2 linked regions of the Polymorphobacter megasporae genome follow. The protein of the gene in region 1 interacts with the protein of each later gene in a pairwise test. Links are inferred from orthologs where the notes say so. Each region holds a gene or a part of one and is shown in the gene's direction. Other genes may lie near its edges.

Region 1 (9,542 bases):
GGCGCGATCCAGGTGTTTCCGACGAGCATGAACGACGTGCCCGAGCGCATCTTCATCGACGGCGGCTTCGCCGAAGTCGGTCCCGACGGGCTGACGATCCTTGCCGAAAGCGCGATCCCGGTCGGCGAGCTCGACGTCGAGGGTGCAGCGCGCGATCTCGCCGCCGCGCGCGAGGCGCTCCGCTCCGCGAGCGGCGAACCCGAGATCGCGGCGGCCGAAGTCCGCATCGCCAAGCTCGAAGCGATGCAGGCAGTCGCGGTCAACTAAGCCACGTGAATCGCTCGAAAGTCGTAACCTTCGGGTTAATGGCAACTTTCGCGCGACTTTGGTATTGATCGCGTAATGACCGGCTGGACCCCTGACGAAATACCGTGGGCGCGCTTCGAGCGCGCTGCGGTCGACGCCGACCTGCTCGCGGTGATCAAGACCGCCGCGCTCGTCGAGGCGAACGCCGCCGACTATGTCGCATACCTCAGCGGCGTGTTCGCGGGTGACGCGGCGTTCCTCGGCGAAATCGAGCGCTGGGGGGTCGAGGAGCAGCAGCACGGCGCAATCCTTGGGCGCTGGGCCGAGCTCGCCGACCCGGGCTTCGACTTTGCCCGCGCGCTCGAGGATTTTCGCGCCGGGTTCCAGATTCCGCAGGGCGTCGACCAGTCAATCCGGGGATCGCGCTGCGGCGAACTCGTTGCCCGGCAAGTCGTCGAGACCGGCACCTCGTCCTTTTACTCGGCGATACGCGACGCAACGCCCGAGCCGGTGCTGCAGGCGATCGCCGGGCGCATCGCCGCAGACGAATTCGCCCACTATCGCCTGTTCCAGACGCATTTCACCCGTTACCACGCCGCCGCGCCGGTCCCGTTGCGCACCCGGCTAGTCGTCGCCGTCACGCGCTTCAGCGAGGCGGGCGACGACGAACTCGGCTGGGCATGGTTCGCCGCGAATGTCCTGCCGTACGACCGCACCGCGCAATATCATCGCCGCTACACCCGCGAATACGGCATCCGTGCACTCCGGCTGTACCGCCGCCGCCACGTCGATAATGGCGTGCGGATGCTGCTTCGCGCGGTGGCCTTGCGCCCCAATGGCACGCTGTTCCGCATGGCGTCGGCGGCAATGTGGGGCCTCCTCCGCCTGCGGGTCGCTACCGCCGCAGGATGACGTACCACGCGCCGCCGCCGCCGTGGCGCGGGTGGGCGGGGCGAAGCGCGGCGATATAGGGACGCAGGTCGGACGACTGGAGCCAGTCGCGGAGCGAGGCGCGGATCACCCCGCGCGGACGCCCAAAGTTATTGGCAATGTCGTCGCTGTCGCGTGCGCCCTTGCCGGTAATGACAAGCATGATCCGCGCGCCGCCGGTCGCCGCTTCGACAATCATCCGCGTCAGCAGTGCGTGGGCGCGGTCGCGCGTATAGCCGTGCAGGTCGACCGTCAGGTCGGGGGCGAGCCGCCCGCTCCGCATCTTGCGGTCCCAGCCGCCGTCGAGCGTCGCCGCGTCGACGGCGATCCGGTTCGCCGCGGGGGCGCGCTTGGGCGGCGGGGGTGCAGGCGGCGGCTGGTCGACTATGACGCGCGGGGCGGGGCCGACGATCGGGCGGACGCGTCCCGGCAGCGGCCGGACCGACGCCGCGACCTGCGCCCATAATGCGCTTTCGTCAGGGTGCAGGCGGCGCGCCATGGACCAGCCTTTCGGCGGCGGCGGCAGGCAGGAGCAGGGTGACGCTGCCGGTCGACGACAGCCCGCCGGCGGTCGCGCGCGCCGCTGCTCCGGCTCCCCAGAAAACGTCGAGCCGGTTCGCACCCTTGATCGCGCCGCCGGTGTCCTGCGCGACGACAAGGTTGCGGAACGGCGCGCCGTCGACCGTCGTGTCGAGCCACACGGGGCCGCCGAGGACGACGAACTTCGGGTCGGCGGCGACGCTGACGCGTGGGGTGAGCGGGACGCCGATCGCGCCGGTCGGGCCAAGGTCGGCGGGGGTCGTCAGGACGCGGAAGAAGACGTAGCTGCGGTTGGCGCGCATCAGTTGGCGCCCGTCGGCGGGGTGGCTGCGCATCCAGCCGATGATGCCGTCCATCGTCGCCTGCCCGGGCGCGAGGACGCCGCGATCGCGGAGCAGCTTGCCGATCGCGGTGTAGGCGTGGCCGTTCTGGCCGTCGTAGCCGACGCGAAGGATCGTGCCGTCGGGCAGCCGCAATCGTCCCGATCCCTGGATCTCGAGGAAGAACGCCTCGTACGGATCCGCCGCCCACGCGAGTTCGAGGCTGCGACCGGTGAGCGCGCCGTCGTCGATCGCGGCACGATCGAAATAAGGAACGAAGGTCTTGCCCGCGATCCGCCCGCGGACGTGCTTTCCGTTCAGGCTGGTGTCGAATGTACCGAGGTCGAGGTCGATAAGGTCGAGCGGGCGGCGGTAGAGCGGCACCGCGAAGCCCGGCGCTGCGGTGCGCGACCCGGCGAGTTCGGGCTCGAAATAGCCGGTATCGAGGCCGCGACCGTCACCGGCGACCACGGGGCGGAGCGCGGTGGCGAAGAATGCGCGCGGGTCGGTCGCGGTCGCGGCGGCGGCACAGGCGGCGGTCCAGTCGCCGGGCAGCGTCAGCCCGCTTGCGTCGGTCCGCTTGAGTAACGCTGGGCATGACCGGCGAAATGCGGTCAGCGCCGGGCCGAAGTCGGCGGTCGCAAACCCCGGACGGCTGGCGAGCGGCGCAGCAAAGGCAATCGTGGGGCGCGGTGTCTCGGCCTTTACGGCGACGCGAGAAGGAGCGGGCGGGACCGTCGCAACCTTAACGCCGCCCGCGCAACCCGCGAGCACCAGACCAGCGGCGACGGCGAGCGCCCGCAACGGGGCGAGCCGGAACGTCACCGCTTACGCGTGAACGTCGGTGGCGATCAGGAGCCAAGCCGGATCGTAGGTGCCGACATGGCGGCTGAACGTCCAGACGTCGTGGGTCTCGGCATCTGCGGTCGATCCCTCGGCGACGATATCGGCGTCGAAGCGAACGGTGACTTCGGCCATCTGCCCGATCATCTGCGCCGCGGTGATCGCCGCCGCGTCGATGCGAACGAGCTTGTTCGCCAGGGCGGTGCCGCCCCGCTGCTCGATCGCGCGCTGGAAGTGCGTCGCGACCTCGTCCGAGACGAGCTTGTCCATCGCTGCCGCGTCGCCCGACCAATAGGCTTCGAGGATCATGCGGTACGCGGCCTGCGCGCCTGTGACGAACTTCTCCGGCTCGAAGCTCGGGTCGGCGTCGGCAACCGCCTGCAGTGCGGGGGCAAGGTCGGCGGCGGTGCCGGTAGGAACGGTGATGAGGCGGCGCGCCGGGGCCTCGACGCGGGTCGCGGCGACGGACACCACCGCGGGGTTGCCCGGGCGAAACGCATCACCGACCGGCTTCTCGCTGCCCGTCCGCTTGCCGAGGACGCTGACGAGGCGCAGCCCGATGAAGCCAGCGAGCATCGCCAGCAGCACGATCTCGATCCAGGTTCCGCTGTCCGACATTGGTCTTCGCCTCTGGTAACGTACCGAACCATAGCAACGCACGGCGCGCCGGTCCATCGGTGTGACATAGGTGCACGCACCTGCGGTACAACCGACCCCTCCAACGCTTGCGCGCCCGGTTGGTGCCTGATAGCGGGTCGGTCCGGCATTTTCCCAGATGAGAGACAAGACATGGTCGACGAGACCGACGACTTCATGGGCGCAACCGATGGCGTGATGGGCGGTGGCAACGGCCTCGACGCCGCCGCGTCGACGCAGCCGCAGGTCAGCATCCTGACCCAGTACACCAAGGACATGTCGTTCGAGAACCCGAACGCGCCCGCGTCGCTCCAGATGGAGACCCAGCCGCGAATCGAGATCAACGTCAACGTCAACGCCCGCCGCGCCGGTGACGACCTGTACGAGGTCGAGCTCAAGATCGAGGCGCGCGCGTACAACAATGACCAGACTGCGTTCGTCGTCGACCTGCTGTACGGCGGGCTGTTCGCGATCCGCAACCTGCCCGAGGAAGCGCTCGAGCCGTTCCTCGTCGTCGAGGCGCCGCGCATCCTGTTCCCGTTCGCGCGCCGCATCGTCGCCGACGCGACCCGCGACGGCGGCTTCCCGCCGCTGCTGCTCGAGCCGATCGACTTCGGTTCGCTGTATATGGCGCAGCAGGCGCAGTTGGCCGAGGGCGCGGGCGCCCCGGCGATGGGGAATGCCTAAGCAAGGCGCGGCCGTCCGGCAGTGAAGCGAACGCCCTTGCGTTCCTTAGCAGCCGGCGGACGCGCGCCGAGCCGGACGGCGGGGCGGCGGGTTAGTCCCGCCGAACCCGTCCGACGGCGCGGCTTTGCCGCGACCTTCTTGTTTCTCTCGTTCTGCCCTCTTCCCGCCCCGCGTAGCCGGAGAGTGGGATGAATCTCGTCCGCGCCACCGGCACGATCGGCGGCCTTACCCTGATCAGCCGCGTCCTTGGTTTCGCCCGCGACGTCCTATTCGCGCGCTTCGTCGGCGCGGGACTTGCGTCCGACTGCTTCCTCATCGCCTTCCGCCTGCCCAACCTGTTCCGCGCCTTGTTCGCCGAGGGCGCGTTCTCCGCCGCGTTCGTGCCGATGTTCAGCCGGACGCTCGGGCCGGGGCGCGGCGACGGGACGGGGGGCGACCTTGCCGCCGGGCGGGTGTTCGCTGAGCAGGTGCTGTCGGTCCTCCTCCCGGTCCTCGCCGGGTTCACCATTCTGATGGTCGCGCTCGCCGGGCCGGTGGTGTGGGCGATGACCGGCGGCTTCCCCGACGCGTCCCCTGAGAAATACCGCCTCGCGGTCGAGTTCACCCGGATCACCTTTCCGTATCTGCTATTGATCAGCCTCGTCTCGCTCCTGGGAGGCATCCTCAATTCGATCGGGCGCTTCTGGGTCAACGCCGCCGCGCCGATCCTGCTCAACCTCGCGCTGATCGCCGGGCTGACGCTGTTCCATGGCGCGACGCCGGTCGAAAGCGCGCGGGTCCAGTCGGCGGCGGTGACGGTCGCGGGCATCCTCCAGTTCGTCTGGCTGCTGTGGGCGTGCCACCGCGCGGGCATCAACCTGCGGCTGACGTGGCCGCGGCTGACCCCGCCGGTCCGCGCCTTGCTGCGGGTAATCGGCCCCGCCGCGCTCGGCTCGGGAGCGGTCCAATTCAACCTGCTGATCTCGACCGCGCTCGCCGCGCGCTTCCTCGGCGAGGGCGCGATCAGCTATCTCTATTACGCCGACCGCCTCAACCAGCTGCCGCTCGGGCTGATCGGCATCGGCATCGGCACCGTCCTGCTGCCGACGCTGTCGCGCCAGCTTGCGGGCGGGCTCGAAGCTCAGGCGATGCACACGCAGAACCGCGCGATCGAACTCGTTTTACTGCTGACCCTCCCCTCCGCCGCCGCGCTCGTCGTCAGCGCCGGGCCGATCATCCACACACTGCTCGAACACGGCCGCTTCACCGCCACCGCTTCGGTCGCGACCGCCGGAGCGCTCGCGACCTTCTCGCTCGGGCTCCCGGCGTATGTGCTAATCAAGGTGCTGACCCCGGGCTTCTACGCGCGGTCGGACACCAAGACGCCGGTGCGGATCGCGGTCGCATCGATGCTCGTCAACCTCGTCGGCAACATCGCCCTGATCTGGCCGCTCGGAATCCTCGGCATCGCACTGTCGACCGCGATAGCGGCGTGGGTCAATGCCGGGCTGCTTTACCTCACCCTCCACCGCCGCCGCCATTTCAGCGTCGACCACCGTCTGCGCAAGAATGCATGGCGGCTCGTCGCGGCGAGCGCGGTCATGGCGGCGGTGCTGCTCTTCGCTGACCGCCTCGTCGCGCCGTGGATGACCGGCAGCCTCGTCGAACGCGGCGTCGCGCTCGCGCTGTTGATCGCGGGCGGCGGGATCGCCTATGTCGTGGCGGCGTATCTCCTCCGCGCCTTCTCGCTCGCCGACCTCAAGAGCCAGCTCCGCAGGGCCCCCAAATGAACCGCGTTTTCTCCGGCATCCAGCCGACCGGCAACCTCCACCTCGGCAACTACCTCGGCGCGCTGCGCAACTGGGTGGCGATGCAGGACGGGACCGGCGGGCATCCGGCCTACGAGTGCATCTATTGCATCGTCGACCTCCACGCGATCACGATGCCGCACGACGCGGGCGGGCTGGCGAATGCGACGCGGTCGATGGCGGCGGGCATTCTCGCCGCCGGGATCGACCCCGCGCGGACGATCCTGTTTGCCCAGAGCGCGGTCGCGGTCCACGCCGAGCTCGCGTGGGTGCTGATGAGCATCGCCCGCACCGGCTGGCTCGACCGCATGATCCAGTTCAAGGAGAAGCGCGGGAAGGACGCCGAAGGGCCGAGCGTCGGGCTGTACGTCTACCCCGTCCTCCAGGCCGCCGACATCCTCGGCTACCGCGCGAGCCACGTCCCCGTCGGCGACGACCAGAAGCAGCACCTCGAACTCGCCCGCGACATCGCGATCAAGTTCAACGCGACCTACGGCGAGGGGCTGCTCGTGCCGCCGCAGCCGGTGATCGGCGGGGCGAAGGGGGAGGCGGCGCGGATCATGTCGTTGCGCGACGGCGCGGCGAAGATGTCGAAGTCCGACCCGTCCGACGCGAGCCGGATCGACCTGACCGACACCGCCGAGGCGATCGTCGCCAAGATCAAGCGCGCCAAGTCCGACGCCGACGTGCTTCCCGACACCGCTGCCGGACTCGAGGGCCGCCCCGAGGCGCGCAATCTCGTCGGCATCTATGCCGCGCTGGCTGGAATGACCGTCGACGCGGTGCTGGCCGAGTATGGCGGCAAGGGTTTCGGCGCATTCAAGCCGGCGCTCGCGGAGCTGACGGTGGCGAAGCTCGCGCCGATCAATGCGGAATACGTCCGCCTGATCGCCGATCCGGGGCACATCGACACTGTCCTGCGCGATGGTGCCATGCGCGCTCGCACGATCGCCGAACCGGTGCTGGCAAAGGTCTACGACGCGGTTGGATTCCTGCGATGACCGGGACAGGTTGCATGCGTTCGCGGAAATCCTGAACCGTTACGCTGCCACCGGCCGTCGACGACGCAGCGCGGTGCCGACGAGTCCGAAGCCGCCGATCATCAACGTCCAGCCCGCCGGTTCCGGAACAGCACCACCTTCGAGCGAAAAGGCGAGATCGGTTGGCAGAGCCGTACTCTCACCGAAAAAGACCTGATATGCCGTGCCGTTGCCGCCGTTGCCTGCCGCCCAGCCCCATGACGGCGGGTAAGTCAGGTCCGGAACGATCGACAGCCAGTACTTCGTCCCGCCGGTCGCGGCGAAATCGACCGCCGCCGAATACGAACCAACGACGCCGGTAAGGCTTTCGCCGGCATTGCCCGCGATCTTCGTGCTGTAGAGAGTCGCACCGGGCGCCGAGGCGGAGTCGGCGGAGAACGTCAGTGTAAAGGCGGTGATGGTGCTAGGCGCGCCGACGAAATACGCTCCAACGAAGTCGACCGTGGTAATTCTGGCCGAGCTTCCGAGCGTAAAGTCATCCGATGCGACGGCGAAATAGCCATACGTCCCGGAGGTGTCGTTCTGGCTGGCGTAAGCGGCGCCGCCCGACGTCGCCGACTGCGAATAAAGCGTCGAGGCACCCGCCGATGCAGCACTGACCAGTAGCATCGACACGAAGAGGATTTTCATAATCAATTGACCTAGCAGTGCATTGCCGTTCAGTAATTTTAGCAAGAAGCGTGCCAAAACGTTAACCAATTGAAATCTTTGTCGGGCGACGGTGTGATCGGAATCAGACTGTAAACGTGCCCGACAATCTACGGCTTTCGACCAGCGGGGCGAAGGAGCGCTGCTGTTTTCCGACCGTCGATCGCCCTAATCGTCCGGCTGGCTTGAACCGTCGCGCCCGGACGCCATATTCGAGGGACAGGAACCCTCTGCCGCGTATTCGGGTTCACACCTTATTCACCGCCAGGTCGATAAGGCGGTTCATCATTCGTTTCGAGGGTAGCCACATGCGTTTTGCCACTATTGCTCCGCTGGTCGCGCTGACCCTCGTTGGTGCCTGCGCCGAGCCGTTCGAGGCGCGGGTCGCGCGCTTCCAGCAGCTTCCCGCCCCCTCCGGCCAGACCTTCACGATCCAGTCGCGTGACGCGCGCAAGGCGGGCGGGCTCGAGTTCGCGACCTACGCCAACCTGGTCACGCAGCGCCTCGAGGCGGTCGGCTATCGCCCCGCCGCCGATCCGCGCGCAGCGACGCTCGTCGTCAACTTCGACTATGCGGTCGGCATGCCGCGCGAGCGGATCGAATCGACCCCGGGCTTCGGCTATGGCTACGGCGGCTTCGGCCCGTACGGCGGGTTCGGCTACGGCGGGTTCGGTCGTCGCGGGTTCGGCTATGGCGGCTTCGGTTACGGCGGCGGTTTCGGCGGGTTCGGTTATGGCGGCTTCGGCGGCTATGGCTACGGCCCCGAGATTTATTCGGTGACCCAGTACAACAGCTACGTCGACATGCGGATCAACCGCGTCGCCGACAATCTCAGCGTCTTCGAGGGCCGCGCCGAGACCGTCGCGACGACGAATGACCTGACAAAGTTGGTCCCGAACTTGATCGCCGCGATGTTCACCAACTTTCCCGGCAATTCGGGTCAGACGGTCAAGGTTCGCGTCGATACGTCGAAGCACCCCGGATAAATCCGGCGTTCCGGATGCGCGCCAATCCGGCGGCGCGGTTCGGGACGGGGTGCGGTCGATGTGCGGGGTGTGTGCGGCAGGCCGGATCAGGCCTCGCCGCGCATCATCTTGCGGTAACCGTCGGCGATCACGTTGTGACAATGCAGCGCCAGCGCTTTGCGGTCGGCGAAGTCGCCAACTTTGACGGCCGGGAAAAATCGTAACTCTGCCCGTACCTTACCGAGCGACATGAAGCTGAGCATATGCGGCGCGAGCGCGGTGTCGCCGATCCACGCGATGTCGGGCAGGCGTTCCCGTGTGATCGGGATGCCATTGAGCCGCGTATAGGCGATCGCGACCGGCTGGATGATAAAGTCCTCGCAGCCCGGCCCCTCGATCGCGGCAAATAAAGCCGACTTGAAGGGCAGCACCGAGACGCCATCGCTATTGGTTCCTTCGGGGAACAGGATGACATTCTCGCCCGCCGCGAGACGCTCGACTATCGCATTGCGCGCTTCACCAGTCTTCTGCCGGCGGTCGCGTTCGACATAGACTGTCCGGCTCAACGTCGATAGCCAGCCGACCGGGCCGTAATTGGCAACTTCAGACTTGGCTACGAACGCCGCAAGGATATTGCTCCCCATCACGGGAATATCGGCCCAGCTGACATGGTTGGCGACAAACAGCACCCCCCCGCGCCGCTCCTGCCGCCCGTGAACGACGACATGGATGCCGAGCGACCGGGTCAAGGCGCGATGGAAAAGCCACGGAATTCGCGGGCGATTCTTGGGGGAGATCCGCCGCATCGCCAGTTCGATCGGCACCAGCGCCGCCGCCGCCGCGCCGATCCCGGCAAACGCCCGTGTCCGCCCGAAGCCACGCCCGCGCACCGGACGCATC
Region 2 (10,043 bases), 1.2 Mb from region 1 along the record:
GATCGACACCGGCGCGCTCACGCATCTTGCGGGGGTCTACGAACGCCATGCCGGGGCGACGTCGCTCAATTCCGCCGACACCCTGCACTGGTGGCTGGCGTGTTCGCCCGCTGTCCGCGCCGAGCATTTCGACAAGCTCGTCACCGTCTTCCATCGGCAGGACGGCGAGCGCCGTGCCAGCCTCGTCCCCGGCGGCAAAAAGGCCGACCCCGCCGACATCGCCCTCGCCGACGCGCTGTGCGAGGCGATCACCGCCGTCGCCGCCGTCCGCCGCTTGCTTGACGCGGTCGCCAACGCCGCGCGCCACCTGCGCGTCGGCGCGCGGCTCGGCGGGGCGTACGCGCTTCACAAGCACCGCGCCGGGGTGATCGACTACGACGACATGATCGCGCGCGCGGCGGCGCTGCTCAAGGGCGACGGCGCGAGCGCGTGGGTCCGCTACAAGCTCGACCGTCGGATCGACCACCTGCTCGTCGACGAGGCGCAGGACACCAACGAGGCGCAGTGGGACATCGTCGAGGCGCTGACCGACGAGTTCTTCGACGGCGAGGGCGCGCGTGACGTCCAGCGCACCTTGTTCGTCGTCGGCGACTTCAAGCAGGCGATCTTCAGCTTCCAGGGGTCGGACCCGAAGATCTTCGAGGGGCGGCAGGGGCATTTCAAGGCGAAGGCCGAGGACGCCGGGCTCGGCTGGAGCGACCTGCCGATGACGCTTTCGTTCCGCTCGACACCGGCGGTGCTCGAGGTCGTCAACGCGGTGATCGACGACCTTGGCCACGAGGCGCTCGGGATGAACGAAGGCGTGCTGCCCCACGCCGCGCACCGTGCCGACGCGGTCGGCAGCGTGACGCTGTGGCCGCCGCTGGTCCCCGAGGCCGACGAGGAAGTCACCGACGACGACGCGCCGTGGCTCCCTGCGGCGCAGGTGCTGATGGCGCATAAGCTCGCGCGGCAGATCGCGGCGTGGCTCAACCCGGCGACCGCGCTTGACCTGCCCGCGCGGGGCCGGACGTGCCGCCCCGAGGACATCCTCGTGCTGGTTCGCAGCCGCGGTGAGTTCGTCGGCGCGCTCGTCGCCGCGCTCCACGACTTCGGGGTGCCGGTGGCGGGAGTCGACCGGCTGCGGTTGACCGCGCCGCTCGCCGTTCAGGACCTGCTCGCGCTGATCCGCTTCGCGCTCCAGCCCGACGACGACCTGACGTGCGCCGCACTGCTGACCTCGCCGTTCATCGGGATGAGCCAGGACGATTTGTTCACGCTCGCGCATCCGCGCCGGGGGACCTTGTGGTCGGCGGTCCGCGATGCGGGCGGCGCGGCGAGTGAGTTTCTGTCGGCGGCGCTCGGCCTCGCCGATTTCGCGCCGCCATACGAGTTCCTCGAAACGATCCTGTCGGGGCCGTTGCAGGGGCGCAAGCGGCTGCTCGGGCGGCTGGGGGCGGAGGCGCGCGACCAGATCGCAGCGTTGCTCGGCCAGGCGCTCGCGTTCGAGACGGCGAACGCGCCGTCGCTGCAAGGATTCCTTAGCTGGATCGAGTCGGACGACATCGACCTCAAGCGCGACCCCGACGCGCCCGTCGACGCGGTGCGGATCATGACGGTACACGGCGCGAAAGGGTTGCAGGCACCGGTCGTTGTCCTCGCCGACGCGACCAAGGAACTGCCGCGCGACCGCGACGGCCACGTCATGCTCGCGCTCGACGGCGGCGAGCCGGTGCCGGTGTTCCACGGCGGCAAGGCGGGCAAGGTCGGCATCATCGCCGCCGAGGCTGAGGCGCGCGCCGAGGCTGCTGCTGCCGAGCATTGGCGGCTTCTCTACGTCGCGCTGACCCGCGCCGAAGACCTCCTGTTCATCGGCGGTGCGCTCGCCAAGGCGCGCGGCGACAAGCCCGCCGAGGTGCCTGCCGATAGCTGGTACAAGGCGGTCGAGCGCGCGATGACCAACGAATGGGACCTCGCCGAGGACGCCGACCCGATCTGGGGATCGGCGCGGGTTCACCGCGCAGGGACCGTCGTGACCCCCGAGCAGCGCGCGGTGCATGTCCCGGCGGACATCGCGCTGCCCGAATGGGCGACGACGACTGCCGCCCCCGAAGCGCGCCCGCCGCGTCCGCTCAGCCCGTCGACGATTGCGGCAGACGATGTCGCCCAGCCGCCGCCCGGACCGGCGGCGAAGGCGGCGGCGCGACGCGGGCAGCTGCTCCACACCTTGTTCGAGCGGCTGCCGGGGGTTGCGGCGGAGGCTCGCACCGGGGTCGCGGCGGCATGGCTCGCGCGCGCCGCTCCCGATCTTCCTGCCGTCGAACGCGACGGCATCGCCGCGTGCGCGCTCGATATCATCGCTGCTCCTCGATTTGCAGCGCTGTTTGGCCCCGATGCGCTAGCCGAGGCACCGATCGCGGCGACTGTTGGCGACATCGTTATCGCCGGAACCGTCGACCGGTTGCTGATCGGAGCCGACCGCGTTCAGGTGATCGACTTCAAGACCGGCGCGCGGGTTCCCGCCGATGCCGCGTCGGTCGTGCCCTACCACCTTCGCCAGATGGCGGCCTATGCGGCGGCATTGGCGCGGATATTTCCTGACAAGGCGGTCGAGGCGGCGCTGCTGTATACCCACGACGCAACGTTGATCGAGCTGCCCGCGGCGCTGCTCGCGGCTCACGCGCCTGGTTGATCACCCCCAAGAAACGCTTGGGCGGCATGCGAGTTGAACACGGAGCGATCGGCGCTTACTTTCTATCCCGTTATCAGGAGCAGATCATGGCCACCAAGCACGTTACCGACGCCTCGTTTCACAGCGACGTCATCACCTCGGGCCGCCCGGTGCTCGTCGACTTCTGGGCCGAATGGTGTGGTCCGTGCCGCCAGATCGGTCCCGCGCTCGAGGAGATCAACGACGAGCTCGCCGGCGTGGACATCGTCAAGCTCAATATCGACGAGAACCCCGATGCCCCCACCCGATACGGCGTCCGCGGCATACCGACGATGATCCTGTTCAAGGACGGCAACGCGGTCGCGACTAAAGTCGGTGCCGCTCCGAAGTCGCATCTCAAGAGCTGGCTTGAGGGGGAACTCGGCGACGACGCGACGAAGGTCGCCTAAGCCGGGCGCAAGACCTGTCCCAGCCGCGGGAAATGCACCGCGACGGTCCCGGCATCGGGATCGTCGCGGCGGATCACGATTTCGCGGTCGGATAGCCTGAGCAGCTTACCCTCGACCTTGTCGGCCCCCGGGTCCTCGGTTGCTACGGTCACCGGCTGACCCGCGCGGAACCCCGACGCAGCGTCGATCGCCTCGCTCAGATCGGGGGTCGCGCCGTGCGCCAGCGCGAGTGCATCCTGCGCGTCGGACATATGCGGGTTGCCGTGACCGATTGCCTTGACCCGCGCTTCCCACGCGTTGACGTTTGCATAGGGGTCGAGGATCGGCGCGGCGGGGTTGAAGCGGCGCTGGAACCACGCCAGCATGTACAGCGCGAAGTCGGCGTAGCCCGGCGTATTGCCACCGATGAAATCGCGACCTGCGAGGCTGTCGTCGAGCCGCGCGATGCCCGCCGTGAACTGTGCCCGGCTATGCGGTGCGCGCGCCTTGACGAGGTCGCGCGACAGGCCGAACAGCGCCGCGCGGTCGGCCCAGAAGGCGTCGGGAATCTTGTCGGCGATCGGGGCCATCGCTGCGCCGACCGCGGCGAAGAACATCGGGCCGCCCGCCATCGCAGCGATAAAGTCGCCAGCACGGCCGAGCGGCTCGGGATACAGCGTCGGCCCCGGCAGCGCCTCGATCGCCTGTGCCGCGATCCACGTGTCGCAATAGATGTCGGCGTCGATCTGGAGCACCGGGGTCTTGCGATACCCGCCGGTCAGCGGGGTCAAAAGCGGCTTCGGCGCGATGTTGGGGATGATCACCGACCAGTAATCGGCATTCTTGAGCCCGAGCGCGAGCCGCAGCACCTCGCTGAACGGCGACGTCTCGTAATGATGCAGGACGATCGTCACGCGCTCTCTCCCCTGTGGCCGGCTCCGTCTTAGCTGCGGTAGTCGCCGTTGATGCTGATGTAGCCGTGGGTCAGGTCGCACGTCCACACCCGGGCGCGGCCGTGCCCAAGGTGGAGGTCGACGCCGATCTCGATCTCGGTCCCGCTCAGATGGCGCGCGACCGGGGCCTCGTCATAACCGTCGACGACCGCGCCGCGTGTCGCCACCAGCGTCGGGCCGAAGCTGATGTCGAGCCGGTCGCGGTCGGCGGCCTCGCCTGCCTTGCCGACCGCCATGACGACGCGCCCCCAGTTGGCGTCGCCGCCGGCGATCGCGGTCTTGACCAGCGGCGAGTTGGCGATGCTCATCGCGACGACCTTTGCCGCGCGGTCGTCCTCGGCGCCTTCGACGGTGACGGTGACGAACTTGGTCGCGCCTTCACCGTCGCGGACGACGAGTTGCGCGAGCTTGCGGCAGACGTCGGTCAGCGCGGCGGCGAAGCCATCGGCTCCCGGATCGTCGACGGCGGAGATCGGCGAATTGCCCGCCGCGCCGGTGGCGAAGGCGAGGACGGTGTCCGACGTCGAGGTGTCGCTGTCGACGGTGATCGCGTTAAAAGTCTGCTCGGTAGCCGCGCTCAACATCGTCTGGAGCAGCGGTGCGGCGACGCTCGCGTCGGTGAAGATGAAGCCGAGCATCGTCGCCATGTCGGGGGCGATCATCCCCGATCCCTTGACGATGCCGCAGACGGTGACTCGCGTCGCGCCGATGAACGCGGTCGCGGTTGCGCCCTTGGCGAAGGTGTCGGTCGTGCCGATCGCGTGGGTCGCGTCCTCGAAGCTCGCGGACCCCAGTGCCGCGTACGCCGCCGCAACCCCGGCGGTCGCCTTGTCGGCGGGGAGGGGCACGCCGATGACTCCGGTCGACGCGGCGAAGACCTCGCCCGAGGTGCAGCCGACCAGCGCGGCCGCGCGGTCGACCTGCGCTTGGCTGGCTTCGCGCCCCGACCGGCCGGTGAAGGCGTTGGAATTGCCGGCGTTTACCACCAGCGCGCGGGCGCTCCCCCCGGTCAACGCCGCGCGGCACCAGTCGACCTCGGGTGACGGGCACTTCGACTTCGTCGTCACCCCCGCGACCGTGGTGCCGGGAGCGAACTCGACCAGTGTGACGTCGGCGCGCGTCCACGCCTTGTACCCCGCCGTCGCGGTGCCGATGCGGACACCTGCGACCGGCGGCATCGCGGGGAAGGGGCGGGCGAGGGGGGAGATCGTTGACATGGCCTGCCCGCTTTGCTGACCTGCGAGCGGGGAGACAAGTGCGATGTTGCTTTTGGCGGGCGCGGCAGCTGTGGCGACGGCGATGATGCCAGTTCCCGTCAAGAAATGGGTCGTCGATATCGATCAGGTTGCTAGGGCTGCGTCGCGGGAGGGGTCCGCGGCGCGAGTCGAGGTGACGATCGATAGCACCGGGCAGCCCGTCCACTGCGAGGTTACGCTGCCGGACAAGGCGGCAGGCTTCAATCGGGCTGCATGCCACGTGCTTATGCGCGGTCCGCGTCTCACCCCAGGTCGCGATGCCGACGGGAATCCAATCGCCGCCGTGTTGCGCTATGACTTCAACAGCACTTCCCTCCGTAATCCGCGCGTGCGTCCCTCGAAGATTAAGGCGGCGCATGACACCGAGGCGAAGCGCGGTCGTGACGCTGGCCAACGAACCGTCGATTTCGCAATTCCCGTCAGCCGCCTACCCAAACCGGGGAGGGTGTTACCGCCGACCTTGTCTCCTGATCGATGACACCGGCCGTGTTTCGACCTGTGATGTGGCAACGTCGAGCGGAGCCATTCAGCTCGATCGGCTCGCGTGCATGCAGATGAGGGCGACCGCGTTCAGCCCCGGGCGCGACGGGCATGGGCAACCGCTTCGCGCCGTGCGCGAAGTCAGCGTCGGCTTTCTGGCGTCCAGACCGTCGGACTGACCAGAAAGCACCGGCTCCGGGTGACGGTGCTCTTGGACCCTGTAAATCGCCGCTTCAGTCACGCGCGCATAGACCGGCACGTCGGAACTGCCCGGTCGGGCCGGGGTTTAACAGGTTCGATTTGTGAGGAGAGATCATCATGAACAAGTTTCTGGCAATCGCGCTTGCCGCTGGCGTGACGCTCGCGGCTGGGACGGCTGCGCAGGCCCGCGACGGCTGCGGTCCCGGCGCATTCCGCGGCCCGTACGGCCACTGCCGCCCGATGCGCGGGCCGGTCGTCGTCGCACCCGGCTTGGTTATCGGCAATTACTACCATGGCCGCGGCTATTGGGATGGACAGCGATATTGGCATAATCGCGATCGCTGGCGCGGTGGCTGGCGGTACCGCTAAGCCACAGAGAATTCGAATTAGCCGGGTGGCCGCAGCGTTATTGACACGCTGCGGCCACTTTGCTGTCTGTCGCCCTGGGGAGAATGTCATGCCGTTAACGATGATCGTGGGTGCTTTGCTCGGGGCCATGCCGGTCCCGCAATTCACGCCGAAGATGCTCGACGTCTCGCAGGCGTCGGTGCTCGCGGCCACCACCGCACCGATGGTGACGTGGGTCGACATGTTCATCGATACGTCGGGACGGGTCAGCCGCTGCACGGTTGCGGTGTCGAGCGGGTCGTCGTTGGTCGACAAGGTTGCGTGCGAGCGGGCCGGCCGGGTTGCCCGATTTACGCCCGCCCGCGACGAGGCCGGCCAGCTGATCGCCGCGCGGGTTCGACAGAGTTTCGCTGTCAATCGCGCCCTGCCGGTGTCCGATGTCGACTTCGCGATGACAGTCGATCGCGCGCCGCCAGGAGCCGTCACCGACCTGCGTATCGTCGCCGACCCGACGGGCAAGGTTCAAACCTGCGCGGTCGCCGCGTCGAGCGGGGTGTTGCAACTCGACCGGCTTGCATGCGGGGCGGTGAGCGACCTCGTGCGGCCCGTCGTGCGCGACGCGTCGGGCAGCCCGGTCCGGGCGGTATCGCTCCTCAGCGTCGGCTTCGCCACGGGCCCGGTCACCGTAAAATAGCCAAGGTGTGCGCCGGCCGCCTGAATTGACTAAGCGGGTGCCGCTCCCTATGTCCCGCCGGTCCCGGTAGAGCGCGCCAGCGCCCCGGATTACGGTTAGGGTTCCCATGTTTGCAGGCATCGCGAAGCGCATCTTCGGCTCGTCGAACGAGCGCTACGTTCGCTCGCTCGCGCCGCTGGTTGCCAAGATCAACAGCCACGAGCCGAGCATCTCGGCGATGTCCGACGCCGCGCTCCAGGCGCAGACCGCGGCGTTCCGCGCGCGGCTGACGGCGGGCGAGACGCTCGACGACGTTCTTCCCGAAGCCTTCGCCACCGTCCGCGAAGCCGCCAAGCGCGCGCTCGGCCAGCGTCATTACGATGTCCAGATGATCGGCGGCATCGTCCTCCACCGCGGCGAGATCGCCGAGATGCGGACCGGCGAGGGCAAGACGCTCGTCGCTACGCTCGCGGTCTATCTCAATGCCTTGGAAGGCAAGGGCGTCCACGTCGTCACCGTTAACGACTATCTCGCGTCGCGCGACGCCGAGTGGATGGGCCGCGTCTACGGCTTTCTCGGCATGAGCATCGGCGTCATCGTCCCCAACCTCGACGATGCGACCCGCCGCGAGGCGTACGCCGCCGACATCACCTACGGCACCAACAACGAATTCGGCTTCGACTATCTGCGCGACAACATGAAGTATGCGCGCGAGGCGATGGTCCAGCGGCCGTTCAACTTCGCTGTCACCGACGAGGTCGATTCGGTGCTGATCGACGAGGCACGGACCCCGCTGATCATCTCCGGCCCGACCGACGACAAGTCCGAGCTGTACATGCAGGTCGATGCCGTGGTGAAGCTGTTCAAGACCGAAGACGTCGAGATCGACGAGAAGCAGAAGCAGGTCATCCTCACCGAGAATGGCACCGAGATCGCCGAGCGCGCGCTTGAAGCCGCCGGGCTGCTCGAGGGCGAGAACCTGTACGATTACGAGAACACCCAGGTCGTCCACCACCTCAACCAGGCGCTCCGCGCCAACATGATCTACCGGCGCGACACCGACTACATAGTCCGCGACGGCAAGGTCATCATCATCGACGAATTCACCGGGCGGATGATGGACGGGCGGCGCTGGGCGGAGGGGCTGCATCAGGCGGTCGAGGCTAAGGAAGGCGTCGACATCATGCCCGAGAACCAGACGCTCGCGTCGATCACCTTCCAGAATTACTTCCGGCTCTACCCCAAGCTTGGCGGCATGACGGGCACGGCGGCAACCGAAGCGGCCGAGTTCTTCGACATCTATAAGCTGAACGTCGTCGAGATCCCGACCAACCTGCCGGTCCAACGCAAGGACGTCGACGACGAATTCTACAAGAACGCCGAGGAGAAGTTTAAGGCGATCGTCAAGACGATCCGCGAGGCCAAGGAACGCGGCCAGCCGATTCTCGTCGGTACCGTCTCGATCGAGAAGAGCGAATTGCTCAGCGAATTCCTCAAGAAGGAACAGGTCGAGCACGTCGTCCTCAACGCGCGCTACCACGAGCAGGAAGCGCACATCGTCGAGCAGGCCGGGCGCATCGGCGCGGTGACGATCGCGACCAACATGGCTGGGCGCGGCACCGACATCCAGCTCGGCGGCAATTACGAGGCGCGATACATTCGCGAACTCGACGGCGTCGAAGGTGACGAGCGCGTCGCCGCGATGGCGCGGATCAAGGCCGAGGTGCTCGCCGAGCGCGAGGCGGTGCGCCAGGTCGGCGGGCTATTCGTTCTCGGGACCGAACGCCACGAGAGCCGCCGCATCGACAACCAGCTACGCGGACGTTCGGGGCGTCAGGGCGACCCTGGCCTCAGCCGCTTCTATCTCAGCCTCGATGACGATTTGCTCCGCATCTTCGGCCAGCAGAACATGCTCGCCCGGATGATGAACAACGGTCTTGAGGAGGGTGAGGCGATCATCCACCCGTGGATCTCGAAGGCGATCGAGACCGCGCAGAAGAAGGTCGAGGCGCGGAACTACGATCAGCGCAAGAATGTCGTCCAGTACGACGACGTGATGAACGACCAGCGCAAGGTGGTCTACGACCAGCGCGCGGACATCATGGATTCCGAGGCGGTCGGCGACGTCGTCCTCGACATGCGCCACGAAACGGTCAACGCGCTCGTCGGCCTCCATTGCCCGCCGAACACCTATCCAGAACAATGGGACGTCACCGCGCTCGATGAGGCGGTTCGTTCGACGCTCGGACTCGATGTCGATGTCACCGAGTGGGTCAAGGAAGACGCCGTCGACCAGGAGATGTTCGTCGACCGGCTGATCACGGCGTCGGACAAGGCGATGGGCGACAAGTCCGCTGCCGTCCCGCACGACTCGTGGATCCAGATCGAGAAGAACTTCCTCCTCCAGGCGCTCGATCATCACTGGAAGGAGCATCTGGCGACGCTCGACGCGCTGCGGCAGGTCATCCACCTCCGCGCCTATGCGCAAAAGACCCCGCTCAACGAGTATAAGTCGGAGGCGTTCGCGCTGTTCGAGCGGATGCTGACGACGGTCCGCGAGGACGTTACCCGCATGCTCGCCAACGCGCGCTTCGAGATGGAGCCCGAGACGTATGCGCCGCCGCAGCCGAGCTTCGTCACCACCCACGTCGACCCGCTGACCGGGTTCAGCGACGCCTTCGGGCCAATGGGCAACCTGCCGTCGGCGCAGCTCGACATCGCTCGCAGCGCCGCGGCGGCATTCAGCGATATCGACGAGACAACGCGCGCCGATTGGATGGCAACGACCTCGCGCAACGCGCCGTGCCCGTGCGGGTCGGGCAAGAAGTTCAAGCACTGCCACGGCACGATCTAGGCCAAATATCGGGGGGCATATGACGCGCGCGACGACGATCGTATCGGCCATAGCAGCGTCATTGCTGCTGGCGGCGTGCTTCCTCATCCCCGGCAAGTTCGCTTCGACGCTCGACGTCAAGCGCGATGGCGCGTTCACCTTCGCCTATAAGGGCGAGATCGTTCTCGTCACGCCCGCGTCGCTCGGGCAGCCGACGCCGC

The links.
Region 2: the proteins of secB (region 1) and secA interact in binary tests that used the Escherichia coli proteins (3 or more experiments, as listed by UniProt). The link is inferred for Polymorphobacter megasporae from one-to-one orthologs.

Annotation. Positions count from the first base shown.
Region 1 is NZ_CP081848.1:636,769-646,310, reverse strand. The notes cover bases 2,625-5,447. They hold secB (protein-export chaperone SecB), read left to right. Parts: upstream 2,625-3,692; coding sequence 3,693-4,202; downstream 4,203-5,447. Other genes in these bases: murJ (murein biosynthesis integral membrane protein MurJ), read left to right, coding at 4,391-5,447; KTC28_RS03025 (Tim44/TimA family putative adaptor protein), read right to left, coding at 2,865-3,497; mltA (murein transglycosylase A), read right to left, coding at 2,625-2,861. In the rest of the region: KTC28_RS03045 (F0F1 ATP synthase subunit epsilon), read left to right, coding at 1-267; KTC28_RS03040 (ferritin-like domain-containing protein), read left to right, coding at 343-1,158; KTC28_RS03035 (Smr/MutS family protein), read right to left, coding at 1,142-1,675; more of mltA, read right to left, coding at 1,653-2,624; more of murJ, read left to right, coding at 5,448-5,971; trpS (tryptophan--tRNA ligase), read left to right, coding at 5,968-6,990; KTC28_RS03005 (PEPxxWA-CTERM sorting domain-containing protein), read right to left, coding at 7,030-7,659; KTC28_RS03000 (DUF4136 domain-containing protein), read left to right, coding at 7,986-8,663; KTC28_RS02995 (lysophospholipid acyltransferase family protein), read right to left, coding at 8,750-9,541. UniProt on the Escherichia coli protein: One of the proteins required for the normal export of some preproteins out of the cell cytoplasm. It is a molecular chaperone that binds to a subset of precursor proteins, maintaining them in a translocation-competent state.
Region 2 is NZ_CP081848.1:1,822,989-1,833,031, forward strand. What follows is about bases 6,720-10,043. They hold secA (preprotein translocase subunit SecA), read left to right. Parts: upstream 6,720-7,116; coding sequence 7,117-9,843; downstream 9,844-10,043. Other genes in these bases: KTC28_RS08630 (energy transducer TonB), read left to right, coding at 6,720-7,010; KTC28_RS08640 (hypothetical protein), read left to right, coding at 9,863-10,043. In the rest of the region: double-strand break repair helicase AddA, read left to right, coding at 1-2,671; trxA (thioredoxin), read left to right, coding at 2,758-3,099; KTC28_RS08610 (glutathione S-transferase family protein), read right to left, coding at 3,096-3,992; bifunctional glutamate N-acetyltransferase/amino-acid acetyltransferase ArgJ, read right to left, coding at 4,022-5,248; KTC28_RS08620 (energy transducer TonB), read left to right, coding at 5,292-5,765; KTC28_RS08625 (GCG_CRPN prefix-to-repeats domain-containing protein), read left to right, coding at 6,086-6,337; more of KTC28_RS08630, read left to right, coding at 6,426-6,719. UniProt on the Escherichia coli protein: Required for protein export, interacts with the SecYEG preprotein conducting channel.